3 regions of the Pseudomonas sp. E1MeOHC2 genome follow, and region 1 is predicted to be linked to each of the others. Evidence: predicted binding sites of a transcription regulator. Region 1 holds the regulator's gene; each other region holds the start of a gene.
What was found. The regulator FliA, encoded in region 1, starts transcription of late flagellar genes. The targets are predictions, from matches to a motif close to CTAAAGTTTNNNNNNNNNNNGCCGNTAA.
Positions count from the first base shown of each region.

Region 2: motA (flagellar motor stator protein MotA) is a predicted target of FliA. The motif match lies at 6,396-6,423, and genes of this name have one in related genera.
Region 3: ACSSU5_RS12335 (methyl-accepting chemotaxis protein) is a predicted target of FliA. The motif match lies at 4,474-4,501, and genes of this name have one in related genera.

Region 1 covers NZ_CP196675.1:699,740-710,410, reverse strand. The annotation lists gene flhA (flagellar biosynthesis protein FlhA) at 1-950, shown strand, start outside; gene flhF (flagellar biosynthesis GTPase FlhF) at 962-2,269, shown strand; gene fleN (flagellar synthesis regulator FleN) at 2,363-3,196, shown strand; gene fliA (RNA polymerase sigma factor FliA) at 3,193-3,933, shown strand; gene ACSSU5_RS03100 (chemotaxis response regulator CheY) at 4,052-4,426, shown strand; gene ACSSU5_RS03095 (protein phosphatase CheZ) at 4,447-5,235, shown strand; gene ACSSU5_RS03090 (chemotaxis protein CheA) at 5,248-7,461, shown strand; gene ACSSU5_RS03085 (protein-glutamate methylesterase/protein-glutamine glutaminase) at 7,508-8,629, shown strand; gene ACSSU5_RS03080 (flagellar motor protein) at 8,629-9,369, shown strand; gene motD (flagellar motor protein MotD) at 9,372-10,217, shown strand; gene ACSSU5_RS03070 (ParA family protein) at 10,393-10,671, shown strand, end outside.
Region 2 covers NZ_CP196675.1:1,819,088-1,829,758, forward strand. The annotation lists gene ACSSU5_RS08145 (NAD(P)H-hydrate dehydratase) at 1-170, opposite strand, end outside; gene queG (tRNA epoxyqueuosine(34) reductase QueG) at 235-1,299, shown strand; gene ACSSU5_RS08155 (trimeric intracellular cation channel family protein) at 1,399-2,010, opposite strand; gene orn (oligoribonuclease) at 2,102-2,644, opposite strand; gene rsgA (small ribosomal subunit biogenesis GTPase RsgA) at 2,786-3,817, shown strand; gene ACSSU5_RS08170 (molecular chaperone Tir) at 3,940-4,419, shown strand; gene motB (flagellar motor protein MotB) at 4,451-5,476, opposite strand; gene motA (flagellar motor stator protein MotA) at 5,480-6,331, opposite strand; gene ACSSU5_RS08185 (HDOD domain-containing protein) at 6,462-7,997, shown strand; gene ACSSU5_RS08190 (rhodanese-like domain-containing protein) at 8,042-8,851, shown strand; gene asd (archaetidylserine decarboxylase) at 8,861-9,724, shown strand; gene serB (phosphoserine phosphatase SerB) at 9,771-10,671, opposite strand, start outside.
Region 3 covers NZ_CP196675.1:2,760,761-2,771,431, reverse strand. The annotation lists gene ACSSU5_RS12365 (serine hydroxymethyltransferase) at 1-174, opposite strand, end outside; gene ACSSU5_RS12360 (threonine aldolase family protein) at 502-1,542, shown strand; partial or broken gene mcpH (methyl-accepting chemotaxis protein McpH) at 1,640-2,146, opposite strand; partial or broken gene ACSSU5_RS12350 (HAMP domain-containing protein) at 2,504-3,532, opposite strand; gene ACSSU5_RS12345 (cell division protein ZapA) at 3,760-4,062, opposite strand; gene ACSSU5_RS12340 (MreC domain-containing protein) at 4,059-4,289, opposite strand; gene ACSSU5_RS12335 (methyl-accepting chemotaxis protein) at 4,567-6,192, shown strand; gene ACSSU5_RS12330 (REP-associated tyrosine transposase) at 6,402-6,857, shown strand; gene gbcB (glycine betaine monooxygenase reductase subunit) at 7,161-8,261, opposite strand; gene gbca (glycine betaine monooxygenase oxygenase subunit) at 8,557-9,849, shown strand; gene ACSSU5_RS12315 (RHS repeat-associated core domain-containing protein) at 9,895-10,671, opposite strand, start outside.

The DNA of each region.
Region 1 (10,671 bases):
CGCGGATCAAGGGCGTGCGCAAGAAGCTGTCCCAAGACCTGGGCTTCCTCATGCCCACCGTGCACATTCGCGACAACCTCGACCTGCAGCCCAGTGCCTACCGCCTGACCTTGATGGGGGTGATCCTGGCTGAAGCGGAGATTTACCCCGACCGGGAGCTGGCGATCAACCCAGGTCAGGTATTTGGCACCCTCAACGGCATTGCCGCGCGCGACCCGGCCTTTGGCCTGGAGGCGGTGTGGATTGACGTGGGTCAGCGGTCCCAGGCGCAGTCGCTGGGGTATACCGTGGTCGATGCCAGTACCGTGGTGGCCACCCACCTCAACCAGATTTTGCAGAAGCACTGTCACGAGCTGATCGGCCACGAAGAGGTCCAGCAACTGCTGCAGGTGTTGTCCAAGGCATCGCCTAAACTTGCAGAAGAGTTGGTGCCGGGTGTCATTTCCTTGTCGGGCCTGCTCAAGGTGCTGCAGGCGTTGTTGTCCGAGCAAGTGCCGGTGCGCGACATCCGCAGCATCGCCGAGGCTATCGCCAACAACGCCGGCAAGAGTCAAGATACCGCCGCGCTGGTGGCAGTGGTGCGCGTCGGATTGTGTCGCGCCATCGTGCAAAGCATTGTCGGCGTTGAGTCGGAGCTGCCAGTGATCACCCTTGAACCAAGGTTGGAACAGATTTTGCTCAATAGTCTGCAAAGGGCCGGGCAGGGTCAGGAAGACGGTGTTCTTCTGGAACCGAGCATGGCCGAAAAGCTGCAGCGTTCGCTGATTGAGGCGGCCCAGCGCCAAGAGATGCAGGGCCAGCCGGCCATTCTTCTGGTCGCCGGCCCGATCCGCGCCATGTTGTCGCGCTTCGGTCGCCTGGCTGTACCGAATTTGCATGTTCTGGCGTATCAGGAAATACCTGACAACAAGCAAGTCACCATCGTTGCCACCGTGGGCCCTAACGGCTGAGGTAGTGGATAATGCAAGTTAAGCGATTTTTCGCCGCCGATATGCGTCAGGCCATGAAGCTGGTCCGGGATGAGCTTGGCTCCGATGCCGCCATCATCGGTAACCGCCGCATCGCCGGTGGTGTTGAATTGACAGCCGCGCTGGACTACAAGTTGTCCGCCCTGGCCCCGCGCGTGCCCAACGCCGAGCTTGAAGAAGAGCTGCGCAAGACCCACACGCGTATCGCCACGGCCCAGGCCGAACTGGACCAGCGCAGCGACAACAGCGACAACAACCGCCAATTGTTCGCCGGTCAGTCGCTGACCGCCTCGGAGCCGCTGGTCGAGCCGCACGTGGATGCCCCGGCGCCTGCTGCTGCGCCTACCCCGGCACCGGTCGATCCTCGGCTGTTCGATGCCATGCGCTCGGAGCTGTCGGGTTTGCGCGAGCTGCTGGAAGTGCAGCTCGGCTCGCTGGCCTGGAGCCAGCTGCAAGGCAGCAAACCGCAGCAAGCCAACCTCTGGCGCCGTCTGCAGCGCATCGGCCTGTCTGGGCCGATTGCCCGTGAACTGCTCGAACTCACCACCGAAATCGAAGAGCCGCGCCAGGCATGGCGCATGCTGCTGGCGCACCTGGCGCGGATGATCGAAGTCCCTGAGGTCGAGCCGATCGAAGAGGGCGGTGTGATCGCCATGGTCGGCCCCGCCGGCATGGGCAAGACCACTACCCTGGCCAAGCTGGCCGCGCGCTATGTGCTCAAGTACGGCGCGCCGCAGTTGGCGTTGGTGAGCATGGACAGCTTCCGCATCGGTGCCCAGGAGCAGCTCAAGACCTTGGGGCGGATCCTCAACGTGCCGGTGACCTACGTCGACCCGGGCCAGTCCCTGGCCCAGGCGCTGGAGCCGCTGCTGCGCAAGCGCGTGGTGCTGATCGATACCGCCGGCCTGCAGGCCAGCGACCCGGCCCTGCGCATGCAGCTGGAAACCCTGGCCAGCCGCGGCATCGCCGCGAAGAACTACCTGGTGCTGGCAACCACCAGCCAGAAGCAGGTGCTGACCGCCGCCTACCACAGCTACAAGCGCTGTGGCCTGGCCGGTTGTATCCTGACCAAACTCGATGAAACGGCAAGCCTCGGCGACGTGCTGAGCCTTGCCATCAGTCATGAATTGCCGGTGGCCTACCTGACCGATGGGCCACGCATTCCTGACGACTTGCACTTGCCACGGGCGCACCAGCTGGTCACCCGCGCGGTCAATGTGCAGCAGCAGGACGAGCCCAGCGAAGAGGCCATGGCCGACATGTTCGCTGATCTCTACCACAACCCGCGGCGAGCGGGCTGATGATGAAGCGTGTGCAAAGTAGCTATGCCAAGGGGCACGCAGAATTGCCTCACGTGTGGCCTGAGTCCCAGCGAGACAAGGTAAAGAACAGACATGGGTAGCATGCATCCCGTACAGGTGATCGCCGTCACCGGTGGCAAAGGTGGCGTCGGCAAGACTAACGTTTCAGTGAACCTGTCTCTGGCGCTGGCCGAGCTTGGCCGCAGGGTCATGTTGCTGGACGCCGACCTGGGCCTGGCCAATGTCGACGTATTGCTTGGCTTGACCCCAAAACGCACCCTGGCCGATGTCATCGAAGGGCGCTGTGAGCTGCGCGATGTGATGCTGCAGGGGCCGGGCGGTGTGCGCATCGTGCCGGCGGCCTCCGGCACCCAGAGCATGGTGCACCTGGCGCCGGCCCAGCATGCCGGCCTGATCCAGGCCTTCAGTGACATCGGCGACAACCTCGACGTACTGGTGATCGATACCGCTGCGGGTATTGGTGACTCAGTGGTCAGTTTCGTTCGCGCGGCCCAGGAAGTGTTGCTGGTGGTCTGCGACGAACCCACCTCGATCACTGATGCCTATGCCCTGATCAAGCTGCTCAACCGTGACTACGGCATGAACCGCTTCCGCGTGCTGGCCAACATGGCTCAGAGCCCGCAGGAAGGGCGCAACCTGTTCGCCAAATTGACCAAGGTCACCGACCGCTTCCTAGACGTCGCCCTGCAGTACGTGGGCGCGGTGCCGTACGACGAGTGCGTGCGCAAGGCGGTGCAGAAGCAGCGCGCGGTGTACGAAGCCTTCCCTCGCTCCAAGTGCGCGCTGGCCTTCAAGGCCATTGCGCAGAAGGTCGACAGCTGGCCGTTGCCGGCCAACCCGCGCGGGCACCTGGAGTTCTTCGTCGAGCGTCTGGTGCAGCCCACCAGCGCAGGACCGGTGCTATGAGTGCGAGCGGCTTCAAGATGTACAGCAGGGCGTCGAAAGACGCCCAGTACGAGCTGATCGAACGCTACGCCCCGCTGGTCAAGCGCATCGCCTATCACTTGCTGGCGCGGCTGCCGGCCAACGTCCAGGTCGAAGACCTGATTCAGGCCGGCATGATCGGCTTGCTGGAAGTGGCCAACAAATATGACGCCAGCAAGGGCGCCAGCTTCGAGACCTACGCCGGCATCCGCATCCGCGGCGCGATGCTGGACGAGGTGCGCAAGGGCGATTGGGCGCCGCGTTCGGTGCACCGCAATACACGCATGGTCAGTGATGCAATGCGCGCCGTGGAAGCAAGAACCGGTCGCGACGCTAAAGATCATGAGGTTGCTGCCGAACTCCAATTGAGTCTCGACGATTACTACGGGATTTTGAACGATACCCTGGGCAGCCGACTGTTCAGCTTCGACGACCTGTTGCAGGACGGCGAGCACGAAGGGCTGCACGAGGACGGCGCCAGTGGCCAGGTCGAACCGTCGCGGGACCTTGAAGACGAGCGCTTCCAGGCTGCCCTGACCGATGCGATCGCCAACCTGCCAGAGCGCGAGCGGCTGGTGCTGGCGCTGTACTACGACGAAGAGCTGAACCTCAAGGAAATCGGTGAGGTGCTGGGGGTCAGCGAATCGCGCGTGAGCCAGTTGCACAGCCAGTGCGCCGCACGTTTGCGCAGCCGTCTGGGTGAATGGCGGGCGCGCTAGTCGCCGCCGTTCGCCGTTGAAGACGCTGCAGTCGTTTCACGTTGTGCCGAATTGAATGAATGCGTGCTCGGGGACCGAGCGCGTCTGAGACTGCTTGGAGGTCTAATTGGACAAGAACATGAAAATCCTCATCGTTGACGACTTTTCGACGATGCGGCGGATCATCAAGAACCTGCTACGTGATCTGGGCTTCACCAACACCGACGAAGCCGACGACGGCACCACGGCGTTGCCGATGCTGGAAAACGGCCACTACGACTTCCTGGTGACCGACTGGAACATGCCGGGCATGTCCGGTATCGACCTGCTGCGCAAAGTCCGCGCCAGCGAAAAGCTGAAAACCATGCCGGTACTGATGGTGACCGCCGAAGCCAAGCGTGACCAGATCATCGAAGCGGCCCAGGCCGGCGTCAATGGTTACGTGGTCAAGCCGTTCACCGCTCAGGTGCTCAAAGAAAAGATCGAGAAGATCTTCGAACGCGTCAACGGCTGAGTCACGTCAGGGGGCGCGCCATGGATTCATCAGAAACGTCTTTGGGGGAGTTCGAATCGACCCTGAAGAAGCATGCCCAGGAGCTGGTCGAAAGCCTGGAACGAGGGCGCTTCGGCGAGGCGGTGCAGCTGATCCATCAGCTGAACCAGACCCGCGACCGCGGCCTGTACCAGGAAGTCGGCAAGCTGACCCGTGAGCTGCACAGTGCAATTGTCAGCTTCCAGATCGACCCGCACATGCCGCAGGCCGAGGAGGTCTCGCAGATCACCGACGCCACCGAGCGCCTGTCCTATGTGGTCAAGCTGACCGAGAGTGCGGCCAACCGCACCATGGACCTGGTCGAAGAAAGCACCCCGGTGCTCAACGACCTGGCGGGCGAGGCCAAGGCCCTGAGCGTGGACTGGCAGCGCTTCATGCGCCGCGAAGTTGCCGCGCCGGAATTCCGTGACCTGGTCAAACGTGTCGACAGTTTTCTGACGCACAGCGCCGAAGGCAATCGCAAGGTTTCCGGCCACCTCAACGACATTCTGCTGGCTCAGGACTATCAGGACCTGACCGGCCAGGTGATCAAGCGCGTCACCGCGTTGGTCACCGAGGTGGAAAGCAACTTGCTCAAGCTCGTGCTGATGGCCAGTCAAGTCGACCGTTTTGCCGGTATCGAACATGACCACCAGCAGCTGCGTGCTGAAAAAGATCAAGAAAAACATCCGACTCGGGGTGAAGGTCCGCAGATTCATGCCGATAAGCGTGAAGACGTCGTGTCCGGTCAGGACGATGTCGATGATCTGCTGTCCAGTCTGGGTTTTTAAGGAGCACGTTTAATGAGCTTCGGCGCCGATGAAGAAATCCTTCAGGATTTCCTGGTAGAAGCCGGCGAAATTCTTGAGCAACTGTCCGAGCAATTGGTCGAGCTGGAAAGCCGACCCGATGATGCCGACCTGCTCAATGCCATTTTTCGCGGTTTCCACACTGTAAAAGGGGGCGCCGGCTTCCTCCAGCTCAACGAGCTGGTGGAGTGCTGCCATATCGCCGAGAACGTGTTCGACATCCTGCGCAAAGGTGAGCGCCGGGTCGACGCAGAATTGATGGACGTGGTGCTCGAAGCGCTGGACACGGTCAACAGCATGTTTGGCCAGGTTCGCGAGCGCAGCGAGGTCATCCCGGCCACCCCAGAGCTGCTGGCGGCGTTGTCGCGTCTGGCCGAGCCTGCGGCTGCCGACGAAGTCGCCGCCGCAGTGCCTGAGGCCGCCGCTGAACCGGTCGCTGCGGCACCTGCTGAAGAGCCGGACATCACCGACAGCGAATTTGAACAGCTGCTCGACTCGCTCGACGCGGTCAAGGCCCAGGCCGCCGCCGATGAGCAGATGCAAGGCGAAACCGTCAGCGGCGCCGGTGATGAAATCACCGACGCCGAATTCGAATCGCTGCTCGACCAGTTGCATGGCAAAGGCCAGTTCAGCGCCGAAGTCGCTGCCGAACCGGTGGCAAGCGCCGCGACGCCCGTCAGCGACGAAATCACCGATGAAGAATTCGAGTCGCTACTCGACCAATTGCATGGCAAAGGCACGTTCCAGGCCGACGCTTTGCCCGCGGCCAATGCGCCGGCGGCGACAGCGCCCGAAAGCGTTGCACCGGCCAGCACGACCAGCGACGAAATCAGCGAGCACGAGTTCGAAGCCTTGCTCGATCAGTTGCACGGCAAGGGCAAGTTCTCGGGCGATGCCGTTGCGGTCGATGCGCCAGTCGCCGCCAAGGTCGAGAGCAAGCCGGTGGCCAAGCCGGCCCCGGCCCCGACAGCCGCCAGCAAGCCTGCGCCTGCACCCCGCGCGCCGGCCCCAGCGGCAGAAAAGCATGCGGTCAGCGAGGCGGAAACCACCGTGCGCGTCGACACCGCGCGCCTGGACGAGATCATGAACATGGTCGGCGAACTGGTGCTGGTGCGTAACCGCCTGGTGCGCCTGGGCCTGAACAGCGGTGACGAGGCCATGTCCAAGGCCGTGTCGAACCTCGACGTGGTCACCGCCGACTTGCAGACGGCGGTCATGAAGACCCGCATGCAGCCAATCAAGAAAGTCTTCGGCCGCTTCCCGCGCCTGGTTCGCGACCTGGCCCGCCAGCTCAAGAAAGAAATCAACCTGGAGCTGGTCGGTGAAGAGACCGACCTGGACAAGAACCTGGTAGAGGCCCTGGCCGACCCGTTGGTGCACTTGGTGCGCAACGCGGTCGACCATGGCGTCGAGATGCCTGACGAGCGTGAAGCCGCCGGCAAGGCACGTACCGGCCGGGTGGTGCTGTCGGCCGAGCAGGAAGGCGACCACATCCTGCTGTCGATCTCCGATGACGGCAAGGGCATGGACCCCAATATCCTGCGTGCCAAGGCGGTGGAAAAGGGCCTGATGGACAAGGACGCCGCCGAGCGTCTGAGCGAGTCGGACTGCTACAACCTGATCTTCGCCCCGGGCTTCTCGACCAAGACCGAGATCTCCGACGTGTCCGGCCGTGGTGTCGGCATGGACGTGGTGAAGACCAAGATTTCTCAGCTCAATGGCTCGATCAACATCTACTCGGCCAAGGGCCAGGGCTCGAAGATCGTCATCAAGGTGCCGCTGACCCTGGCGATCATGCCGACCCTGATGGTGATGCTGGGCAACCAGGCCTTCGCCTTCCCGCTGGTCAACGTCAACGAGATTTTCCACCTCGACCTGTCGCGCACCAACGTGGTCGATGGCCAGGAAGTGGTGATCGTGCGCGACAAGGCGCTGCCGCTGTTCTACCTCAAGCGCTGGCTGGTGCAGGGCCAGGTGCATGAAGAGCAGCATGAAGGCCACGTGGTGATCCTGTCGGTGGGCACCCAACGCATCGGTTTTGTCGTCGATCAACTGGTCGGCCAGGAAGAAGTGGTAATCAAGCCGCTGGGCAAGATGCTGCAGGGCACGCCGGGCATGTCCGGGGCCACGATCACCGGCGACGGTCGCATCGCGTTGATCCTCGACGTCCCGAGCATGCTCAAGCGTTACGCCGCGCGGCGTATTTGATTTCGGTGGCGCACCCTGGCGGGTTGCGCCGCCTAATGGAGTGTTTATGGCAGTCAAGGTCCTGGTGGTGGATGATTCCGGTTTCTTCCGCCGCCGTGTCTCGGAAATCCTCTCGGCGGACCCGACGATCCAGGTAGTGGGTACCGCGACCAATGGCAAGGAAGCAATCGACCAGGCGCTGGCGCTCAAGCCCGATGTCATCACCATGGACTACGAGATGCCCATGATGGACGGCATCACGGCGGTGCGGCACATCATGCAGCGCTGCCCGACCCCGGTGTTGATGTTCTCTTCGCTGACCCATGAAGGCGCCCGGGTAACCCTGGACGCGCTGGATGCCGGTGCGGTGGATTACCTGCCGAAGAACTTCGAGGACATCTCGCGCAACCCCGAGAAGGTCAAGCAGATGCTGTGTGAGAAGGTGCATACCCTGTCGCGCAGTAACCGTCGTTTCGGCAGCTACAACCCAGCGCCCGCCGCCGTGCCGGCCGCTGCCAGCAGCCCTGCACCGACCAGCAGCTTTGCAAGCCCCGCACCGGCGCGCACGGTGGCGCCGGTACGTGCGGCGCCAGCACCCGCGGCACATGCCCCGGCGCCCAAACGCAAGCCTTACAAGCTGGTGGCCATCGGTACCTCCACTGGCGGCCCGGTGGCACTGCAGCGGGTACTGACGCAACTGCCTGCCAACTTCCCGGCGCCGATCGTGTTGATCCAGCACATGCCTGCGGCCTTCACCAAGGCGTTTGCCGAACGCCTGGACAAACTGTGCAAGATCAACGTGAAGGAAGCCGAGGACGGTGACCTGTTGCGCCCAGGCCTGGCGCTGCTGGCCCCGGGTGGCAAGCAGATGATGATCGACGGCCGTGGCACGGTGAAGATCCTGCCGGGTGACGAGCGCCTGAACTACAAACCGTGCGTGGACATCACCTTCGGCTCGGCAGCCAAGTCGTACGGCGACAAGGTGCTCTCGGTGGTACTCACCGGCATGGGCGCCGACGGCCGTGAAGGTGCGCGCCTGCTCAAACAGGGCGGCAGTACCGTGTGGGCCCAGGATGAAGCCAGCTGCGTGATCTATGGCATGCCCATGGCCATCGTCAAAGCCAACCTGGCCGATGCGGTGTACAGCCTGGACGAGATCGGCAAGCACCTGGTCGAGGCCTGCGTCTGATGGACGTGCTAAGCCTGATCGGCCTGATCCTGGCGTTCGTCGCGATTGTCGGCGGCAACTTCCTCGAAGGCGGGCATGTCGGTGCGCTGCTCAATGGCCCGGCGGGCTTGATCGTGCTCGGCGGCACCCTGGCGGCGGCGCTGTTGCAGTCGCCGCTGCCGGCCTTCAAGCGTGCCTTGCAGATTCTGCGCTGGATCCTCTTTCCGCCCCGCGTCGACCTGGCGGGCGGTATCGACCGGGTGGTCAACTGGAGCCTGACGGCGCGCAAGGAAGGCCTGCTTGGCCTGGAAGGGGTCGCTGAAGCCGAGCCCGACCCGTATGCGCGCAAGGGCCTGCAGCTACTGGTCGACGGTGCCGAGCCAGAAGCCATTCGCAGCATTCTTGAAGTCGACTTCCTGACCCAGGAGGGCCGTGATATCCAGGCCGCCAAGGTGTTCGAGAGCATGGGCGGCTACGCGCCGACCATCGGCATCATCGGTGCGGTCATGGGCCTGATCCATGTGATGGGCAACCTGGCCGACCCCTCGCAACTGGGTAACGGCATCGCCGTGGCGTTCGTCGCCACCATCTACGGCGTGGCCAGCGCCAACCTGATCCTGTTGCCGATCGCCAACAAGCTCAAGGCAATCGTCATGCGCCAGTCGCGCTACCGCGAAATGCTGCTCGAAGGCCTGTTGTCGATTGCCGAGGGTGAAAACCCGCGCTCGATCGAACTGAAGCTGCAAGGCTTCATGGAGTAACCATGCGTCGCCGTCGTCATACCGAGGAACACGAGAATCACGAGCGCTGGCTGGTGTCGTACGCCGACTTCATCACCTTGCTGTTCGCGTTTTTCGTGGTCATGTACTCGATTTCCTCGATCAACGAGGGCAAGTACAAGGTCATCTCGCAGGCTTTGCTCGGGGTGTTCAATGACCCCGAGCGGAGCATGAAGCCGATCCCCATCGGTGATGAGCAACCGCTGAGCGTGCGCCCGGCCGAGCCGCTGGTCAGGGACAGCGAGCAGACCGAAGCGGGCCTGGCGCAGACCAACGTCGACCCGCTGAAGACCATCAGTGATGACGTGCGCGACGCCTTTGGCGACCTGATCAAGACCGACCAGATGACCGTGCGCGGCAATGAGCTGTGGATAGAGATCGAGCTTAACTCCTCGCTGCTGTTCGGCAGCGGTGATGCCATGCCCAGTGACAAGGCCTTCGACATCATCGAAAAGGTGGCGAACATCCTCAAGCCGTTCGCCAACCCGGTGCATGTCGAAGGCTTTACCGACAACCTGCCGATTCGTACCGCGCAGTACCCGACCAACTGGGAGCTGTCGTCGGCACGGGCGGCGAGCATCGTCCGCCTGCTGGCCATGGAAGGGGTGAACCCTGCGCGCATGGCGTCGGTGGGCTATGGCGAGTATCAGCCAGTCGCCAGCAATGACAGCGCCGAGGGGCGTGCCCGCAATCGTCGCGTGGTACTGGTGATTTCGCGCAACCTCGAAGTGCGCCGCAGCCTGACCGGCTCCGGCAGCGCCAATGCCACGCCGGATGCGGCATTGCGCCGGGCTGGCACACAAAGTGCACCGGCAACAGCGAGTCACTAACTCGTCAATTCTCCGTCACTGCGTGTTGTCGTGCTTGCTGAGCGCGGTCCCTGTGGGAGCGGGCTTGCCCTGCGAAGCCGGCGACGTGGTGGATGGCACGGGCTACGCCCGTGTTCGCGGGACAAGCCCGCTCCCACAAGGGTGGGCGCTAAATTTATGAGTCAAGAGTTGTCCTATGAGAGTCTGGGCAGTAGCCAATCAAAAAGGTGGCGTCGGCAAGACCACCACGACCATCGCCCTGGCTGGCCTGCTGGCTGAGGCGGGCAAGCGCGTGGTCGTCGTCGACCTCGACCCGCACGGTTCGATGACCAGTTATTTCGGGCATAACCCCGATGCGCTGGAGCACAGCTGTTATGACCTGTTTCTGCACCAGGGCAGCGTGCCCGAAGGTTTACCTGGGCAACTGCTGCTGCCTACCAGCGATGAGCGTATCTCGCTGTTGCCTTCGAGCACT
Region 2 (10,671 bases), 1.1 Mb from region 1:
GCCGCTTCGGCGCTGAGCAGCACCGCGCCGCCGGTGCCGAGGTCGCCGCCGACCACCAGCACATGGCCGAAGTCACCTTTATGGGCATGCGCATGCCTTGCCGGCAGCTGCGCGACGGTCACGCTGCTGAGCAGTTGTGGGGCATGGGTGGTGTGTTTGGTCTGGGGCATGGGGTCAAAGGCTCCAATGTCTGGCAGAATTATACGCACCTGAGCCCGTATTGCCTGCCCATCCATGTCTGCTTGCACACTTGACCTCGCCGCCCTGGCCCAATCGATCAAGAATTGGGGCCAAGAACTCGGTTTTGCCCATGTCGGCATCGCCGGTGTGGACCTTGGCGAGCACGAAAAGCACCTGCAGCGCTGGCTTGACGCCGGCTACCAGGGCGAGATGGAATACCTGGCCGCTCACGACGGCAAACGCGCGCACCCTGACCAGTTGATCCCCGGCACGGTACGGGTGGTCTCGCTCCGCATGGACTACTTGCCCGGCGACACGCAGATGGCGCAACGCCTGGCCCAGCCGGAAAAAGCCTACGTTTCACGCTATGCCTTGGGCCGCGACTACCACAAGCTGGTGCGCAAACGCGTGCAGCACCTGGCCGATCGCATCCAGGAAGACATTGGCCCATTCGGTTACCGGGCCTTCGTCGACAGCGCCCCGGTGCTGGAAAAGGCGATTGCCGAGCAGGCCGGGCTGGGTTGGATCGGCAAGAATACCCTGCTGCTCAACCGCAAGGCGGGTAGCTACTTTTTCCTTGCCGAGCTGTTCGTCGACCTGCCGTTGCCGGTGGACGAAGCCCATACCAGCGAGCATTGCGGGCGTTGCCAGGCATGCCTGGACATCTGCCCGACCCAGGCCTTTGTCGGGCCCTATGTGCTGGATGCCCGGCGCTGCATTTCCTACCTGACCATCGAACTGAAGGGCGCGATTCCCGTCGAGTTGCGCTCGATGATGGGCAACCGGGTGTTTGGATGCGACGACTGCCAGATCGTATGCCCGTGGAACCGTTTTGCCCGGCCCACGCAGGAAAATGACTTCCAGCCGCGGCATGGATTGGAAAATGCCGAGCTTGCCGAGATGTTCTTGTGGGACGAGAAGACTTTCCTGCGCAAGACCGAGGGCGGGCCTTTGCGGCGCGCGGGTTATGAGCGCTGGTTGCGTAACCTGGCAGTGGGGTTGGGCAATGCGCCTTCGACGATTCCGGTGATCGAGGCCCTGAAGGCACGGCGCGAGGACGCCTCGGAGCTGGTGCACGAGCATGTGGCGTGGGCGCTGGAGCGGCACGGGCAGGCATAGGTAGCGTTGAGTTCGCCGGGCGGTTTTCAGCGCCTGCGAGATCAAGCGCCGCCCGCGCGGCGCTCGATCTCATAAGCGCAAAAAGGCTTGGGCGAACACTCACTGCTGGTCGTTGTAGTGGAACTTAGGCATTTCCCAATGGAACCGAATCGCCAGCAACCGCAGCAGGAACCCACCAAACAAGGTCAGCAACATGGCTTGCTCCGCCGGCAGCTGGAAGTGCACACAGCCCAGATAGAACCATGCCGCCGCGAACGACACGCTGGCATACAGCTCGCGGCGGAACACCAGCGGGATGTCGTTACAGAAGATATCGCGCAAGATCCCACCAAATACACCGGTGATCACTCCGCTGATCGACGCCACCAGCATGCCCTGCCCCATTTCCAGCGCCGTCATGCAACCGATCAAGGTAAACGCCACCAACCCGAGGGCGTCGAGCACCAGGAACATCGAGCGCAGTCGGCGCATCATGGGCGCGATGAAAATCGTCAGCAGTGCCGCGCAACTGGTCAGCACCAGGTACTCCGGGTGTTTCACCCAGGTCAGCGGGTAGTGCCCAAGCAGCACGTCGCGCACCGAGCCGCCACCCAGGGCGGTGACGCAGGCAATCAACACCACGCCGAACCAGTCCATGCCGCGCCGGCCAGCAGACAATGCGCCGGTCATGGCTTCAGCGGTGATGGCGATGAGGTAGAGCATCAACAACATGGTGCGAGTCCGTGCGAGAAAGGCGCGCAGTCTAACCAGTTGCCCAGGGCACCAAAAGAGGGCGCAGACACAATATCTGCGCCCTCCCGGTTCACACCTTGATGAAGTGCTCGCGGTAATGGCGCAGCTCGGCGATCGACTCACGGATATCGTCCAGCGCCAGGTGGGTCCCACCCTTCTTGAAACTGTCGCGCACATTCGGCGCCCAGCGTGCAGCCAGCTCCTTGAGGGTCGAGACGTCGAGGTTGCGGTAGTGGAAGTAGTTTTCCAGGTTACGCATGTGGCGATACAGGAAACGGCGGTCCTGGCAGATGCTGTTGCCACAGATGGGCGACTTGCCTTTCGGCACCCACTGTTCGAGGAAGGCGATGGTCTGCGCCTCGGCCTCAGCCATGCTGACCTTGCTCTCGCGCACACGCTGAGTCAGCCCCGAGCCCCCATGGGTACGGGTATTCCATTCGTCCATGCGCGCCAGCACTTCGTCACTGTGGTGAATAGCGATCACCGGGCCTTCGGCCAGGGTGTTCAGATCGCTGTCGGTGACAATCGTGGCCATCTCGATGATGACGTCGCTGTCCGGATCCAGGCCGGTCATTTCCAGGTCGATCCAGATCAGGTTCTGTGGGTTGTGCATGCAGGGGCTCCTCGTATAGGCCGTCATAGTAGCCTAGCGGGGGCGGCTGGCGCATGCGCGGCGCAAAGGTAAGCAGAATGGTCGGCCGCCCGGCATGCTAAACTGCCTGCCGTTTTCAATCTGTCCCAGCACGGAATCTTCATGGCCAAACGCCAGCTCAATCGTCGCCAGAACTGGCGTATCGAAAAAATCCAGAACGAGCGCGCCGCTCGCGCCGCCAAACGCGAGCAGCACACGCTGCAGGAGCTGGAAGGTGGCGACCTGGGGCCAGAGCAACTGGGCCTGGTGATCGCGCACTTTGGCGTGCAGGTCGAGGTCGAGGCCCAGGACGGCGATACAGCTGGGCAGGTCTTCCGCTGCCACCTGCGGGCCAACCTGCCTGCGCTGGTCACTGGCGACCGCGTGGTCTGGCGGGCGGGTAACCAGGGCATCGGCGTAATCGTCGCGCAGATGCCGCGCAGTACCGAGCTCTGCCGGCCCAACAACCACGGCCAGCTCAAGCCGGTGGCGGCCAACGTCGACCTGATCGTGATCGTCTTCGCGCCAGCGCCCGAACCCCATCCGAACCTGATCGACCGCTACCTGGTAGCCGCCGAGCATGCCGGTATCCGCCCGCTGCTGCTGCTGAACAAGGCTGACCTGATCAACGACGAGAACGGCCCGGCCCTGCATGCGCTGCTCGAAGTCTATCGCGACCTCGGCTACCCATTGCTGGAGGTCTCGGCCCACCAGGGTGATGGCATGCAACGCCTGCAGCAGATGCTGGACGGGCACATCAGCGTGTTCGTCGGCCAGTCAGGTGTGGGCAAGTCGTCCCTGGTCAACAGCCTGCTGCCGGCCGCCGACACCCGTGTCGGTGACCTTTCCGAATGGTCCGGCCAGGGCACGCACACCACCACCACCGCACGCCTGTACCACTTCCCCAACGGTGGCGACCTGATCGACTCGCCGGGTATTCGCGAATTCGGCCTGGGCCATGTCAGCCGTGATGACGTGGAAGGTGGTTTCATCGAGTTCCGCGACCTGTTCGGCACCTGCCGCTTCCGCGACTGCAAACACGACCGCGAGCCGGGCTGCGCGCTGCTCAAGGCGCTGGACGATGGCCGCATCAAGCAGCAGCGCATGAACAGCTACCGCTCGATCATCGCCAGCCTGCCGGAAGACAGCTACTAGGCCAGCTGACTTGTAGGAATTATTACCGGGGCACGTAGGATCGCTCCGGTTTTCCAGTCGTCTATTGCCCCTTCTTCTGCTTTCGCTGATGGTCATGGCTTCTATCAGAGAGGCCAACCGCCATGCCGGTTTTTATCAGCTACCGCCACGAAGAGCGGCTCGACGCGTTCATCCTCAATGAGCGCCTGCTGCTCGAAGGCATACCGACCCAACTGGTGCAGTTCGACAGCGATGGGCAGACCCGCGATGACCTCCATGGCAGTTTCTGCCAGCAGATGAGCGACGCGACTCACTGGGTCGGGGTATTGCCCGTCGGCGCCGCCGAAGACTGGTGGACCGCATGGCTGCTGGGGGCTGCGGCAATGGCCTGCCGCCGGGTGAGCTTCTATTGCAAAGGGCCAGAACCCCTACCGGAATGCCTGGGCAGGTGGCCGACCATGCGTGAGCGGGCGCATATCGACCTGTTCGTACGTGCTTATCACGACGAGCGCACGTTCGAACGGGCCATGCCACTGCCGCCTGGGCGAGGGCTGGGTGCCGACCGGGATAACGCCGATTTCTTTCATGCCGATCTCAAGGCCAAGATCCGCCGGGGGTTTTGAATGCAGGGGGCAGCGTTGCCGCCCCCATCAATCACTGCTCTTTGGCTTCGTCCATCTTCAGCGTCCCATCCTCGAAGATGTTCAGCTTCTGGCGCAGCTCTCGCGGCTGCATCGGCGCCTGCTCAGCCTCTGGCACCGCCGGGGCCGAAGCCCCCGGCGCGGTCTCGGCTGGAGGTGCAGGCGCGGCCGGTGGCGTTTCCGGCGCGGCCTGCTCACCCTCGATGTCACGCTGGGCCTTCTTGGTCAGCACGATGATGTCGATGCGCCGGTTGACCGGGTTCAGCGGGTCCTTGCGATCGAACAACGACGACGACGCGTAACCCACCACCCGGGCCACCTGCTCCTCCGGATAGCCACCGGTTACCAGCGCGCGCCGCGCCGCGTTGGCACGGTTGGCCGACAACTCCCAGTTGCCGAACTCACCGGTGCCGGCGAACGGCTTGGCATCGGTGTGGCCGCTGACGCTGATCTTGTTCGGCACCGCCTTGATGGTGTCTGCCATGGCCAGCAGGATGTCTTCGAAATACGGCTGCAGACGCGCGCTGCCGAGGTCGAACATTGGCCGGTTCTCGGCATCCATGATCTGGATACGCAAGCCGTCCTGGGTGATCTCGAACAGGATCTGGTCCTTGAACTTCTGCAACTGCGGGTTTTCTTCGACCTTGTTCTGCAGCTCCTGCAGCAACAGCTCAAGGCGCTCGCGCTCGACCTGCTCGGCCATGGTCTCGACCTGGTCCTTGTTCAGCTGAACCGTGGATTCCTGCGTCGGTTCGGTCCTCACCTCAGGGTTGATGGTCTTATCCGGCGCCATCTCGGGCGAGCCACCCAGGTCGATGACGTAGGGTGTGCCGCTCTCGGAAAACCCGATAGGGTCCTGGAAGTAGCCGGCAATGGCGATTTTCTGCTCAGGGGTGGCTGTGGATAACAGCCACAGCACCAGGAAAAACGCCATCATCGCCGTGGCGAAGTCGGCAAAGGCGATTTTCCAGGCGCCGCCATGGTGGCCGCCGCCGAAGCGCTTGACGCGCTTGATGATTATCGGCTGATTGTTCTCCATGACTCAGCGACCGCGAACCGCTTGTTCCAGCTCGGCAAAACTTGGGCGATGTTTCGGGTAGAGCACCTTGCGCCCGAATTCGACAGCCAGGGATGGCGGCATGCCGGAGGCCGACGCAACCAGCGAGGCTTTGATCGACTCGTACAGGTTGAGCTCTTCTTTGGCATCGTGCTCCAGGCACTTGGCCAAGGGGCCAAAGAAGCCATAGGCCGCCAAGATACCGAAGAAGGTACCGACCAGCGCCGCACCCACGTGCATGCCGATGGCCGCCTGGTCGCCGTCGCCGAGCGACGCCATGGTCACCACAATGCCGAGTACGGCCGCAACGATACCGAAGCCCGGCATGCCGTCGGCAATGCCGGTCACCGCATGGGAGGGGTGTTCGAGCTCCTCCTTCATGCTCAGCAGCTCCATGTCGAACAAGCCTTCGAGCTCGTGCGGTGCCATGTTGCCGGTGGACATGATGCGCAAGTAGTCGCAGACGTACGCGGTCATGCGCTCATCAGCCAGCACGGTGGGGTACTTGGCGAAGATCGGGCTGGCCGCGGCGTCCTCGATATCACTCTCGATGGCCATCATGCCTTCACGACGGCTCTTGTTGAGGATTTCGTACACCAGGCCCAGCACCTCCAGGTAGAAGGCATGGGTAAAGCGCGAGCCGAACATCTTCATCGACTTCTTGATGACGTGCATGGTCATGTGGCCAGGGTTGGCCTGCAGGAATGCACCGAAAGCCGCACCGCCGATGATCAGCACTTCGAACGGCTGGATCAGCGCCGCGATCTTGCCGTGGGAGAGCACGTATCCGCCGAGCACGCTCGCGAATACGACGATGATGCCGATAATTTTAGCCATAGGTTCAAAGCACTTGCTGTCGTGGTCAGGGTGAGAGACGGGAGCTTTAAAACTCTTCTTCTACTTATCGGCAGAACTGCGCCAGACTATAGCCACTCAAAGCGAAAAGCCAGTTCGGACTGATGTCAAAATGCCAATTGAAACCAAGGTGCCCGCTCAGCCGCCACGTACGTTAGAGGCCTGGGTAAAGCTGCTGGAGAGTGTTCGCATACCCGTGCCGAAACAGAGTTACGACCGGGTCCTGGCTGCCATAAATGACAGCCGCCGCTCCCTGCGCGATATCGCCGAACTGATGCAGGATAGCCCGGCACTGGTGCTTTCGGTCATGCGCGAGGCCAATCACCCGGCCAATGCCAGCCAGGCAGAGCCTGCCGAGAGCCTGGAAATCGCCCTTAACCGGCTAGGCCTGACGCGCATCGAACAGTTGCTCAAACGCCTGCCCTCGCTGCCGGCCGACGAGATCCCGCCTGTACTGAGCCAATTCCAACTGATCAGCCAGCACGCCTCGCAGCAGGCCAGCGGCCTGTTCGCCAGCCGACTGGCGCGCTTGTGGCAAGAAATCCACTGGGGCAGCCTGCTGTTCCTCTCCCCGCTCTGGCCGCTGGCCCTGGCCTACCCGAATCTGCTCGATACCTGGGAGTTGCGGGTTATCCACAAGGGTGAGAAGGCCGCCCAGGTGGAACAGGAGTTGTTTGGCGTGCGCATCATGGCGCTGTGCCAGACCATGGCAGAGTACTGGCGCCTGCCCCAGTGGGTGACCCAGGGCTACCGAATGCTGCTGGACGAACGCGACCAATTGGCCCAGGTATTCAACATTGCCCGCGAGCAGGACGTGCTGAGCCAGCAACACCGCCTGGACGAGGAACCCGGCCTGCGTCGCTGGTTCAACCAGCCGGCCAATACCGTGTTACTGGCCAACGACCTGGCCTTGGCAGCCCAGGTAGGCTGGGACAATCCGCACTTGCTGCGCTGGCAACTGTTGACCGCCCTGTACCTGCAGACGTCGCTGGAAGACGTGCAGCAACAGGTTCACCAACAAGCTGCGGCCAGCGCCCGCCGCCATGCGCGCCAGGCACTGTTCCACCCGGCCGAAGCGCTGATCTGGCCCTGGCAGCAACGCCGCCCGCACCCGGGCATGCTGGCGCCACCACCGCCCAATAGCGAAGAGCTGAGCCGCTGGCGCAAGCTGTGCCAGGACCTGCTGGCGCAACCCAGCCCGTTCACCAATACCGTGCACCTGGCCACCCAGGCACGCGAGGCCCTGCTGGCTTGCGGCATGCAACGCATCATGCTGCTGACCCTGGACAAGGCAACCGACTACCTGCGTGTGCAGCAGACCGCCGGCTTGCCCAAGGAAGCGGCGGCCATGGCCCTGCAGGTAGCGCAGAGCAAGTTGCTGCAAAAACTGATGAGCCAGGCCGGGCAACTGCGCCTTACCCCGGACAACCACAGCCAGTTCTCGGCCCTGCTGCCTGCCCCGCTGCGTGCGTTCTTCCGTAGCGAGCACTTGCTGTTGCGCTCGCTGGCAGTCAACGACCAGGTTCTGATGCTGGCGGTGGCCGACCAAAGCGGCAAACCGCTGGCGGATATCAGCGTGCAAGCCTTTGGTAAAACCGCGCAATGCATCGAACGCGCGCTGTCCGTGTTTGCCAACCGCAAGGGCTGAGCCTTGCGCTACAATCGCCCCTCTTTCCACACTGGAGACCGTGGATGACTGACTTTTCCGGCCTGCCCCTGGTGATCGAAGCCGCAGACCTGCTGCCGCGCCTGGATTCGCCACAGCTGATCCTGGTCGACCTGAGCAGCGCCAACCGCTATGTCAGCGGCCATATCCCCGGCGCACGCTTCGTCGAAGGCAAGCGTACCCAGTTGGGCCAGCCACCCGCCCCCGGCTTGCTGCCGGCCCTGGGTGACCTGGAAAAACTGTTCAGTGAACTCGGCCACCGCAACGATGCCGTGTATGTGGTGTATGACGATGAAGGCGGCGGCTGGGCCGGGCGCTTCATCTGGTTGCTCGACGTGATCGGCCACAAGGCCTACCACTACCTCAATGGCGGTATCCAGGCCTGGCCGGCAGACAAGCTCACCACCGAGGTGCCTGCCAGCGGTAACGCGCCGGCGCACCTGCACATCCACGGCGAACCTACTGCCACCCGCGAGTACCTGCAAAGCCGTCTGGGCGCCGATGACCTGGTTATCTGGGACGCACGCGGCCCGCAGGAATTCAGCGGCGAGAAGGTGCTGGCAGCCAAGGGTGGGCACATTCCCGGCGCGATCAACTTCGAGTGGACTGCCGGCATGGACCTCAACGATCACCTGCGCATCCGCCAGGACATCGCCGACGTCCTCAACAACCTGGGCATCACCCCCGACAAGGAAGTGATCACCCACTGCCAGACCCACCGCCGCTCCGGCTTCACCTACCTGGTGGCAAAATCCCTCGGTTACCCACGCGTCAAGGCCTACGCCGGCTCGTGGAGCGAATGGGGCAACCACCCGGACACGCCTGTAGAAGTTTAAGGAACCTGCATGAAATCCCGTTTGTTCATCATCAGCCAGTACCTGCTGCCGCACCACCTGCTGTCGCGGCTGGCCGGCTGCATTGCCGAGTGCCGTGCACGCTGGTTCAAAAATGCCTTCACCGCCTGGTTCGCCAAGCGCTACCAGGTAAACATGTCCGAGGCCCTGGTCGAGGACTTGAGCGCTTACGAGCACTTCAATGCGTTCTTCACCCGTGCCCTGAAGCCCGGCGCCCGTCCGCTGGATGAAACCCCTGGCGCGATTCTGTGCCCGGCCGACGGTGCTGTCAGCCAGCTTGGCCCGATCGAGCACGGCCGCATCTTCCAGGCCAAGGGCCACGGTTTCAGCGCGCAGGAGCTGCTGGGCGGCGACCCGGCCATGGCTGCGCCGTTCATGGGCGGTGAATTTGCCACCATCTACCTGTCGCCAAAGGATTACCACCGTGTGCACATGCCGCTGGCCGGTACTCTGCGCGAAATGGTGTATGTCCCGGGTCGCCTGTTCTCGGTGAACCAGACCACTGCGGAAAACGTCCCCGAGCTGTTTGCCCGTAACGAGCGGGTCGTCTGCCTGTTCGACACTGAGCGCGGGCCGATGGCCGTGGTGCTGGTGGGTGCAATGATCGTTGCCTCGATCGAAACGGTCTGGGCAGGCCTGGTAACGCCGCCCAAGCGTGAGCTGAAGACCTTCCGTTACGACGAAGCCAGCCGTGCGCCGATCCACCTGGAAAAAGGCGCCGAGTTGGGCCGCTTCAAACTGGGTTCGACCGCCATCGTGCTGTTCGGGCCAGAGCAGGTGAAGTGGGCTGAAAGCCTGGGGGCCGGCTCGGCGGTGCGCATGGGCCAGCAACTGGCAGCGCCTGTGCAGGCTTGATTGCCTGATAGATCTTGGGGCTGCAAAGCAGCCCCAAAAGCTCGAATCAACCGCGCGCGTCGCGGTCTCGCAGCCCCAGCAGATACAGCACACCGTCCAGCCCCAGGGTCGAAATCGCCTGTTTGGCCGATTGACGCACCAGCGGCTTGGCACGGAAGGCCACGCCCAGGCCCGCCAGCGACAGCATCGGCAGGTCGTTGGCGCCATCACCCACAGCGATGGTCTGGTCCAGTTGCAGGCCCTCTTCGCTGGCCAGTTGCTGCAGCAGTTCTGCCTTGCGCTGAGCATCGACGATCGGCTCCACGGCCACGCCGGTCACCTTGCCGTCCACCACTTCCAGCTCGTTGGCGAACACGTAGTCGATACCCAGGCGCGCCTGCACCTGGCGGGCGAAGTAAGTGAAGCCACCGGACAGGATCGCAGTCTTGTAACCCAGGCGCTTGAGCTCGGCGAACAGGTTCTCGGCACCTTCGGTCAAGCGCAGCGATGCGCCAATTTCATCCAGCACCCCCACATCCAGGCCCTTGAGCAACGCCATGCGCTCCTTGAAGCTGGCGCGGAAGTCCAGTTCGCCGCGCATCGCCCGCTCGGTGATCGCTGCCACCTGCTCGCCGACGCCCGCGGCCTTGGCCAATTCGTCGATGACTTCGGCCTCGATCAGGGTCGAGTCCATGTCGAACACCGCCAGGCGGCGATTGCGACGGAACAGGTCGTCCTTCTGGAAGGCGATGTCGACACTCAATTCTTCTGCCAGAGCAAAGAAGTCCGCGCGCAGCGCCTGGCCATCGCTCGGCTCGCCGCGCACAGAGATTTCGATGGCTGCCTTGCCGTTCTCGGTGTCAGCATCCAGGCCCACGCGGGCAGACAAGCGCTCGATGCGCTCGATGGTCAGGCCGTACTGGCTGATGACCGCGCTGACCCGTTGCAATTGCTCTGGGGTGATCTTG
Region 3 (10,671 bases), 2.1 Mb from region 1:
GCCTTCGGCGTACTTGTTGGTCAGGCCGCTGCCTTGGGCCTGCATGACGCGCTTGCTGGTGTAGTTCTCCGAGGCGATCAGTTCGATGTGATCTTCCTGGCGCTGTTCTTCGGCATTCATCGCCGCCAGCAGTGCGTCGTCGTAACCCTGGATCTGGTCTTGCTTGCTGAACATCGTGTATCTCCCGGCAGCGATCGTTTTTTGTCGTGGGGCACTGTGGCCCTTTATGGCGATGTTATGACTGGCGGGGTCGGGTCAGATGCCTGCGCACGCCTTGCAATGGCGCGTTTACGACATTGGCATTTGTGTTGTGCATGCCGGCCTCTTCGCGGGGCAAGCCCGCTCCCACAATGGCCGCGTGCACAGGGCCACTGTGGGAGCGGGCTTGCCCCGCGAAGAGGCCGGCATGCACAACGCATAAGTGGAGGTTGCACAGTTGTATAGGCAACTGCTGAATCGATGGTTTAGAGTGCTGATCTGCGTCGTTCACAGGACCGTGCCATGACAGATAAGAGCCAACAATTCGCCAGCGACAACTATTCCGGCATCTGCCCCGAAGCCTGGGCCGCGATGGAGAAAGCCAACCACGGCCACGACCGCGCTTACGGCGACGACCAGTGGACCGAGCGTGCCTCGGAATACTTTCGCAACCTGTTCGAAACCGACTGCGAGGTGTTCTTCGCCTTCAACGGCACCGCCGCCAACTCCCTGGCCCTGGCCTCGTTGTGCCAGAGCTACCACAGCGTGATCTGCTCCGAGACCGCCCACGTCGAAACCGACGAATGCGGCGCGCCGGAGTTCTTCTCTAACGGCTCCAAGCTGCTGACTGCGCCCAGCGTCAACGGCAAGCTGACGCCACAATCGATCCGCGAAGTGGCGCTCAAGCGCCAGGACATCCACTACCCCAAGCCACGCGTCGTCACCCTCACCCAGGCCACCGAAGTGGGCACCGTGTACCGCCCCGACGAGCTCAGGGCGATCAGTGCCACCTGCAAGGAGCTGGGCCTGAACCTGCACATGGACGGGGCACGCTTTACCAATGCCTGCGCGTTCCTCGGTTGCAGCCCGGCCGAGCTGACCTGGAAGGCCGGTGTCGATGTGCTGTGTTTTGGCGGCACCAAGAACGGCATGGCGGTGGGTGAGGCGATCCTGTTCTTCAATCGCCAGCTGGCGGAAGATTTCGACTACCGCTGCAAGCAGGCCGGGCAGTTGGCGTCGAAGATGCGTTTCTTGTCCGCGCCCTGGGTCGGGCTGCTGGAAGACGGCGCCTGGCTGCGCCATGGCAACCACGCCAACCACTGTGCGCAGTTGCTGGCATCGTTGGTCAGTGACTTGCCGGGGGTGGAGCTGATGTTCCCGGTGGAAGCCAACGGGGTGTTCCTGCAGATGCCGGAGCCAGCGATTGAAGCGCTGCGTGGCAGGGGCTGGCGGTTCTATACCTTCATTGGTAGTGGTGGGGCGCGGTTCATGTGTTCGTGGGATACCGAGGAAGCGCGGGTGCGGGAACTGGCGGCGGATATCCGCTCGATCATCACTGCCTGACAGATCGCATTCGCGGGCAAGCCCGCTCCCACAGGGTTGTGCATGCCCCTGTAGGGGCGGGCTTGCCCGCGAATGCGATGGCAGCAGCTCCAGCGATCTAAAGCCTGAACCCACTCATCTGCCGCGCCAGGTCATCAGCCAAGCCACGCAACGCCTGACACTCCTCCCGGCACCCCTGCACCTCCGCCGCCGTTTCCCGGGCCAGGTCGGAAATCCCCTGCACAGTCCGGTTGATCTCCTCAGTCACCGCCGATTGCTCTTCAGTCGCTGTAGCCACTTGGTGGTTCATGTCGCTGATGTGCTCGACCTGATCGGTAATCGCCCCCAACGAGGCCCCGGTACGCTGGCTCGACTCAACGCCACAGCCCGTCGCCTGCTGCCCGGCCTGCATCGACGTCACCGCTGAACCGGCCCCTTGCTTTAGGCGCTGGATCATTTGCTGCACTTCATCCGTGGACAACTGGGTTCGCCGCGCCAGGGTACGTACTTCATCGGCAACCACGGCAAAGCCACGCCCCATCTCCCCTGCCCGCGCCGCCTCGATGGCAGCATTCAACGCCAAGAGGTTGGTTTGCTCGGAAATACTGCGGATCACCGCCAATACTTCATCGATCGAGGCGACTTCATCGGCCAACTGCGCTACCGCATCCGCAGCCTTGCCGATGTCACCCGACATACCTTCGATACCCTGGATCGAGCGCCGAACCACATCACGCGCCTGCAAGGCTTCGTCGCGCGCCGACTGTGAAGCCTCGGCTGCATTGCCGGCATTGCGGGCAATGTCCTGCACCGTCAGCCCCATTTCGTGGACGGCGGTGGCAACCATCTCGGTCATTTCTTGCTGCCGCCCCGAGCGTTCAGCTGTGTTGTCCACCACCTGAGTGACCTGTTCAACGGCCAGGTGCAACCGCTCGGTCGTGCGCAGCACTTCACCGATCAACCCGCGCTGGCTGTCGAGAAAACGGTTGAAGCCGCGGGCCAGGTCGCCTAATTCGTCCTGGCGGGAATCATCCAGGCGATGGCTGAGGTCACCCGCGCCACTGCCAATCTGCACCAGCGCAGCGGTAACGCGGCGGATAGGCCGCACCAGTCCACGCGCCAGCAATACCACCAACAGCAGCGACAGCAGCGCGACGCCACCACCGATCAAGGTGGTCAGCCAAACCGCCTGGTGCATCTGCGCAAAGATCTCGGCCTCAGGCACCTCGGCGACCAGGGTCCAGTTCAGGTCGCGCAGCGGCAGGCCCAACGCCAGGTAGTCTTCGCCATCGCGCTGGAAGCGGCTGGTGCGCAGGCCCTGGTCGCCACTCATGACCGCCTTCGCCGCGTGCGCATCGAGCTGTTCGACGAGCTGGCGCTTGCCGCTGAAGGCATTGTCCGGGTGCACCTGGATCAGGCCATCGTTGCGCACCAGAAACACCTTGCCGTGCTCGCCAAAGCTGAAGTCATGGATCAGTTTCGACAGTTGGGTCATGCGCAGGCCCATGCCGGCCACGCCCACCAGCTTGCCGTCCTTTTCCACGCGGTAGTCGATGAACAGCGCCAGCTCGCCGGTGGCGCCGTCGATATCGATATTGATCAGGCGCTCGGCGCCGCTGTCGATGTAGCCGTAAAACCACTTGTCCTTGGGGTTGGCCCGACTCAGGGTGCGGTCCAGGCCATTCTCGTTGTAGTAGTGGCCGGTCTCGGTCGAGGCGAACAGCGTGGTAAAGGCTTTGTTCCGCTGCTTGGCAGCGTCGAGGTACTCGATGAAGCGCGGGGCTTGAGCAGGGTCTTCGCCATCGGCGAGCCAATCGCGCAGCAGGGTATTGCCAGCAATGTCGGCCGCAGCCACCAACGGCTGGCCGAGCATACGCTCGATGTCGTTACGGATGGCTTCGACACTGGCTGGCAACGCTGTGTCGACCAGGTAGCGTTCGGTCAGGCGGTTGAGCGCCACCGTGAAAATGATCACCACCACCAGGATGCTCGCCAGCAGGGCCGCGCCCATGCTTGCGATCAATTGCCACTGGATGCTCTTACGCCAGATACGCATGCCCTTGCTCCCCGCCAATTATTGTTTTGGGGGAAGTGTATACACTTGCGTATCCAGTTATTCCAGTGACTTGGAACAACCAAAAACAACTGTGGGAGCGGGCTTGCCCGCGAATGCAGCGGTGAATTCACCATCGCATTCGCGGGCAAGCCCGCTCCCACAGGGGTTCGGCAGGGTGCTGCTTATTGTTCGGCGATAGTCCGAACGATCGCATCCACCGTGGCGTCGATCTGCGCCTGGGTGCGCGCAAGCGTCTGCTGGTGTTCCTTCTGCAGCTCAACCTGCTTGGAGCACAGGTTCAGTGCAGCCAGCACCAGCAGCTTATCGCCGATCAGGGTCGGATAAGAACCCTTGGTCTCAGCCAGGGCGGTGTTGAGCATCCGCACTGCCTGCGCCAGGGTTTCTTCCTGGCCTTCGGGCGCCTTGATCGAATAGTCGCTGCCGAGGATCGACACGACATTGACCGGCTGCGCTTGCAGACTCATGCGTTGACGACACCCGCATTGGCGCGATCAACCAGCGCCTGGATACGTGCGGCTGTGGCGCCGTTCTTTTCTTCCTGCTCCATCAGCGACAGCTGCAGGGTTTCGTTTTCTTCCTTGGCCTGGGCCAGTTGCTGACCAAGGGTGGTGTTCTGCTCGGTGAGTTGAGCGTTTTTCTGCATCAGGTCGCTGACCAGTTGCTCGATTTGATTCAGGGAGGCTTCCAGCATGGGTCTATCTCAGGTTGTTGCAAAGGCCGCACACGATAAAGAAAAGCGTGAGTCCTCGCCATTAAATATCGGATTCTTAAGGTTTCTAACCCGCAGATTGACAGGGTAACCGCCCGCTTGTTCCGACCTGGATCAACCGCCGGTCAGGAAAAGGTTAGCGCGCTCACAATTTTCACTGCGCTCGCTCAAGACTAACCCGTCACGACCGATAGCCAGGCAAGTCATATTTCGTCGCTGCTCCCTGCGACCTCTTCCCTTTGCCTGGATTGCTCCTTCCATGTCCCTACGCAACATGAACATCGCCCCGCGCGCGCTGCTCGGCTTCGCGCTGATCGGCCTGCTGATGCTCGGCCTCGGCATTTTCTCGCTCATGCAGATGGGCAACATCCGCCAGGCGGGTGTCGCCATCGAAAGCATCAGCGTGCCCAGCATCAAGTCGCTCGACGAGCTCGCTGCGCTGAACCTGCGTATGCGCACCCTCTCCTATCGCCTGCTGCTCAACCGCGAACCGGAGACGCAGCGCGACACCCTCAACCTGCTGGACCAGCGCAACACCCAGATCGACCAGGCGCGCCGCGCCTACGAGCCCATGATCGGCGCACCCGACGAGCAAGCCGCCTACGATCAATACAGCCAACTGCTCAATCAGTACCGCCAGCTGGAGGCGCGCATGCGCAGCCTGAGCCAGGCGGGCCGCACCGACGAACTGCGCGACCTGCTCAACCGCGACCTGTTGGCCAACTCCGAGCAGATCAACAAGGTCATGGACACCCTGGTGCGCATCAACACCGACCAGACCCGCGCCACCAACGAAACGGCTGCCGGCCAGTACGCATCTGCTTTCGCGCTGGTGATCGGTCTGTTGATCGCGGCCACCTTGTTGACGCTGGTGTGCGCGTTCCTGCTGACCCGCAGCATCGTCAAACCGATTGAAGACGCGCTCAAATGCGCCGAGCAGGTTGCCGACGGTGACCTGACCCACGTCATCCGCGCCGAAGGCACCGACGAAGCCGCCCGCCTGCTGCGCGCCATGGCCCGCATGCAGGACAAGCTGCGCGATACCCTGCAATTGATTGCAGGCTCCGCAACCCAGCTGGCATCTGCGGCGGAAGAGCTCAATAGCGTCACCGATGAAAGCGCCCGCGGTTTGCAACAGCAGAACAACGAAATCGAACAGGCCGCCACCGCCGTCACCGAAATGACCAGCGCCGTGGAAGAGGTGGCACGCAATGCGGTCAGCACCTCGGAAGCCTCGGGCGAAGCCAGCCGTTCGGCCGGCGACGGGCGCGACCTGGTACTGGAGACTGTTGGCGCCATCGAACGCATGAGCGGTGATGTGCAGGCCACTGCCACGCTGATCACCCACTTGGCCGAGCAGTCGCGCGACATCGGCAAGGTACTCGACGTGATCCGTGGCCTGGCCGACCAGACCAACCTGCTGGCACTTAATGCCGCGATCGAAGCGGCCCGTGCCGGTGAGGCAGGCCGTGGCTTTGCCGTGGTGGCCGATGAGGTGCGGGCACTGGCCCATCGTACCCAGCAGTCGACCAGCGAAATCGAGCGGATGATCGGGAGCATTCAGGGCGGTACCGAAGAGGCGGTGGAGTCGATGCGCACCAGCACCGAACGTGCCGCATCGACCCTGAACATCGCCCGTGGTGCGGGCATGGCGCTTGATACCATTGCGGGTGCCGTGGCGCAGATCAACGAGCGAAACCTGGTGATCGCCAGCGCGGCGGAAGAGCAGGCACAGGTGGCGCGGGAGGTGGACCGCAACCTGGTGAATATCAATGACCTGTCGGTGCAGAGTGCGACCGGGGCGCATCAGACCAGCGCGGCGAGTGCGGAGCTGTCGCGGTTGGCGGTGGACCTGAATGGGCTGGTGGCCCGCTTCCGTACCTGAAAACTGCTGGGGCCGCTTTGCGGCCCATTCGCGGGGCAAGCCCGCTCCCACAGGTGACCACTGATTTCAGACCTGTGATAAGCCTGTGGAAGCGGGCTTGCCCCGCGAAGGGGCCGACACTGCTACCCAACATCCAGCAACCATTCCCCGCCTCACGACACGGCCACTTAACCTAGTGTTTCCCTGAATCTTACTTCAGGGAACATCACATGGACCGTGCCCAATCCCACCTGCTGCGCCGTGGCCGTTTCTCACAGCCCGGTGGTCTCTACCTACTGACCACGGCAACCCATGAGCGAAAGCGGATCTTCACCCAACTGCAATTCGCCCGGGGCGTGATCCAGCAACTGAGGCAGACAGAAACCGATGGGCTTTGCCGATCCCTGGCCTGGGTGGTAATGCCTGACCATGTGCATTGGCTGATCGAATTGCGAAGTGGCACGTTGTGTTGCCTGATGCGCAGGTTCAAGTCATGCAGCAGTCATGCACTTTATAAGCGGGGCATGCCACGCGCAAAGGTATGGCAGCCGGGCTATCAGGACCGGGCCTTGCGTCGGGAGGAGAGTGTCGTGCAGGTGGCGAGGTACATCGTTGCCAACCCCGTAAGAGCAGGGCTGGTAGACCGTGCTGGCGATTATCCACATTGGGATGCAGTCTGGATTTGATGGCCCTTTCGCGGGGCAAGCCCGCTCCCACAAGTCCACCGTAACCTTCAAGCCCGCGGTGAACCTGTGGGAGCGGCCTTGTGCCGCGAATGGGCCGCAGAGCGGCCCCTTGGGTCTCCCACAAGCCCCCCGTAACCTTCAAGCCTGCGGTGAACCTGTGGGAGCGGCCTTGTGCCGCGAATGGGCCGCAGAGCGGCCCCTTGGGTCTCCCACAAGTCCCCCGTAACCTTCAGCCCGCGATGAACCTGTGGGAGCGGCCTTGTGCCGCGAATGGGCCGCAGAGCGGCCCCTTGGGTCTTTGGATCAGTAATCGATCCGCACATCCCCTTTAGGCACACTGCAGCACGACAGGATGTACCCCTCGGCCTCGTCTTCCTCGGTAATCCCGCCGTTGTGCTCCATCTCCACCTCGCCGCCCAGCTTGAGTACCTTGCAGGTGCCACAAATGCCCATGCCGCACGCTTTGGGAATCATCAGCCCGACCTTCGCCGCCGCCGCATGCACGGTCTCGCCCGGGGCGATGCGAATACTCTTCTCGCTGCCGATGAACTCCACCAGGTTGAGGTCCGAGACATCCAGTTCCGGCGCATCGGCGGCCTGCTCGGCGTGTTCCACGGCATCGGCCTTGGCCTCTGCAGGCGTGGCACCGAACGATTCCTCGTGGTAGTTCTTCATGTCGAAGCCGACGGCTTCAAGCATGCGCTTGACCGCGCTCATGTACGGCGTCGGGCCGCAGCAGAACACCGTGCGTTCCATGTAGTCGGGCGAAATCAGCTCCATCAGGCGCTGGTTCAGATACCCACGGTAACCCGCCCACGGCTCACCCAGCCCGTGCTTCTCACAAATGATGTGCAGGCTGAAGTTGGGGATGCGCGACGCCATCTGCTCCAGCTCGCGGTGGTAGATGATGTCCTTCGGCGAGCGGGCGCTGTGCACGAAGACCATGTCGACATTGGCGTTGGTGTCGTAGAACCAGCGCGCCATGGACATCACCGGGGTAATCCCGACACCGCCCGAGAGGTACAGCACCTTGCCCGCCGGGAAGTCGATGGCGTTGAACAACCCCACCGGCCCGTGCACCGGCAGTTCGGCGCCTTCGTGCATGGTGTCGTGCAGGTAGTTGGAGACATGCCCGCCCGGCACCCGCTTGACCGTGATCGAGAAGCTGTACGGCACCGACGGCGAACTGGAGATGGTGTAGGAGCGCATCACCGGCTTGCCTTCGATCTCCAGCTCCAGGGTGACGAACTGCCCAGGCTTGAAGAAGAACATGATCGGTTGGTCGGCCATGAAGCAGAACGTGCGCACGTCCCAGGTCTCCTGGATGACCTTGACGCAGCGCACGATGTGGCGGCCGTTGGCCCAGGTCTGGGTGGTGACCGGATTGAGGAAGGTATCGGACATGTTCATCTCCAGCAGCCGACTATTGGCCTTTTTATGGCGTCGATAATGCGCAAGCTGAAGGCGACGTACATTCCTGCCTGCGACATCGGCGTACTTATCGCGACCAGGCCCATGCTGCAAGGGCTGTGGCGTCGTTATTCAAATCGGCCATGTCGCCCATGGATACGGTTCACGACGCCTTCGGACGCACACTCCACGGCAAAAGAACCTGCTGTTTTTTTTACGACAGCCTTGCGGCACCACAACAATGATTAGCCACCTTTTGCCGGCCGCACACGGCCCCGAGGACCACACGATGGACGTCACCGCAACCCTGAGCCTGGGCGATCCACTGGAAGCAGCACGCACGGCCACCGCCGAGATGCTGCAGACCCGCGAGCGCACCTACTCGCTGCCCCAGCCTTTCTACACCGACGAGCGTCTGTTCCAGATCGACATGCAGGAGATCTTCCACAAAGAGTGGCTGATCGCCGGCATGACTTGCGAGATTCCGGCCAAAGGCAACTTCATCACCCTGCAGATCGGCAAGAACCCGATCATCGTCATCCGTGGCGCCGAAGGTAAGGTGCATGCCTTCCACAACGTCTGCCGCCACCGCGGCTCGCGCCTGTGCACCAGCGACAAGGGCAAGGTGGCCAAGCTGGTCTGCCATTACCACCAGTGGACCTACGAGCTGGACGGCCGCCTGCTGTTCGCCGGCACCGAAATGGGCGCCGACTTCGACATGAAGGAATACGGCCTCAAGCCTGTGAACGTGAAGGTTGCGGGTGGCTACATCTTCATCAGCCTGGCGGAAAACCCGCCAGCCATCGACGAGTTCCTGGCCACTCTGGACCATTACATGGAACCGTACGACATGGAGAACACCAAGATCGCGGTGCAGACCCAGTTGCTGGAAAAGGCCAACTGGAAGCTGGTACTGGAAAACAACCGCGAGTGCTACCACTGCAGCGGTTCGCACCCAGAGCTGCTGAAGACCCTGCTCGAATGGGACGACACCAACGACCCGCGTGCCAGCCAGGAATTCAAAGACCACGTGGCCGCTTCTGCCGCCGCCTGGGAAGCCGAGAAAATCCCGTACCTGCACAAGAGCCACGGCCTGCGTAACCGCATCGTGCGCATGCCGCTGCTCAAGGGCACCGTGTCGATGACCATGGACGGCAAGCAGGCCTGCCAGAAGCTGATGGGCCGCATCAAGAACCCGGACCTGGGCTCGATGCGCATCCTGCACCTGCCGCACTCGTGGAACCACTGCATGGGCGATCACATGATCGTCTTCACCGTGTGGCCGATCAGCGCCCAGGAGACCTTGGTCACCACCAAGTGGCTGGTGCACAAGGACGCAGTCGAAGGCGTTGACTACGACCCCGCGCAGATGCGCAAGGTGTGGGACGCCACCAACGACCAGGACCGCCGCCTGGCGGAAGAGAACCAGCGCGGGATCAACTCTACCGCTTACCAGCCAGGGCCTTACTCGAAGACCTATGAGTTTGGTGTGGTGAACTTTATTGACTGGTATAGCCAGCGGGTGCTGGAGAACCTGGGGGCGGAACCGGCGCCGTATTTGAAGGAAGTGCAGGCGCAGTAACTTGTACCACCTCCTGGCACGTTCTCTTACACGTGCCAGGAGACATCAGGACCGGCGGACATCCTCCATTTGGATATCACGGTCCCCTGACGATTGCCAACCTTGATAAGCGCCCCGCACCGTATTGGCGATCCTGCCTGCCCAATACGCACTCGTACGACCAACGTAGCTCATTGCCTCGCCCATCATCCTGATTCCGGTCACCTCCACGAACGTACCGAATACGACGCTGCTCGACGGTATGCCTGGCTGTCCCATCAGCGCCCAAGTCTCTCGTGCAGCATTGAAATTGGACGTGATGCCACCCGCAATATTACCCCCGGAATTAGCCAGGCCAAATCCAGTGCTGACGGATATCAATGAACCGTCTGCCCAACCGCTCTCGGCACCCGCGAGCAAGTTGGCTGTAATGCCTGTCGTACCGGTTGCCGCAAATAAAGTGTTGCCAATACGGCTCGTCAGTGGCGGTTCAGTATAGGTGGAAGGCATACCTTGAGAAATGAGGTACCGGTCTTGTAAACGCAACGCCTCGTTCTTCGACGTTCTAAAAATCGCCCCGGCGGCGGTAACAAGACTTGACGCCGCGCCGACCACAGGCTGCCAACTCTGCGCATCCGGGTCGATTCTGTTGATCGGGTCACCGCTGCAATAGGCGTAGGTATTCAGTCCACCTTTGTCGAACGGGCTTAGCCGGTCAGGGCTCAGAAACCGCATAAGGGACGGGCTATAGGCGCGACGTCCTTTTCCAAGCAAGTACTGACCAGTCAACGAATCCCGATATTGGCCGCAAAAGCCCACTACGGGTTCCACAGAAGCTTTCAT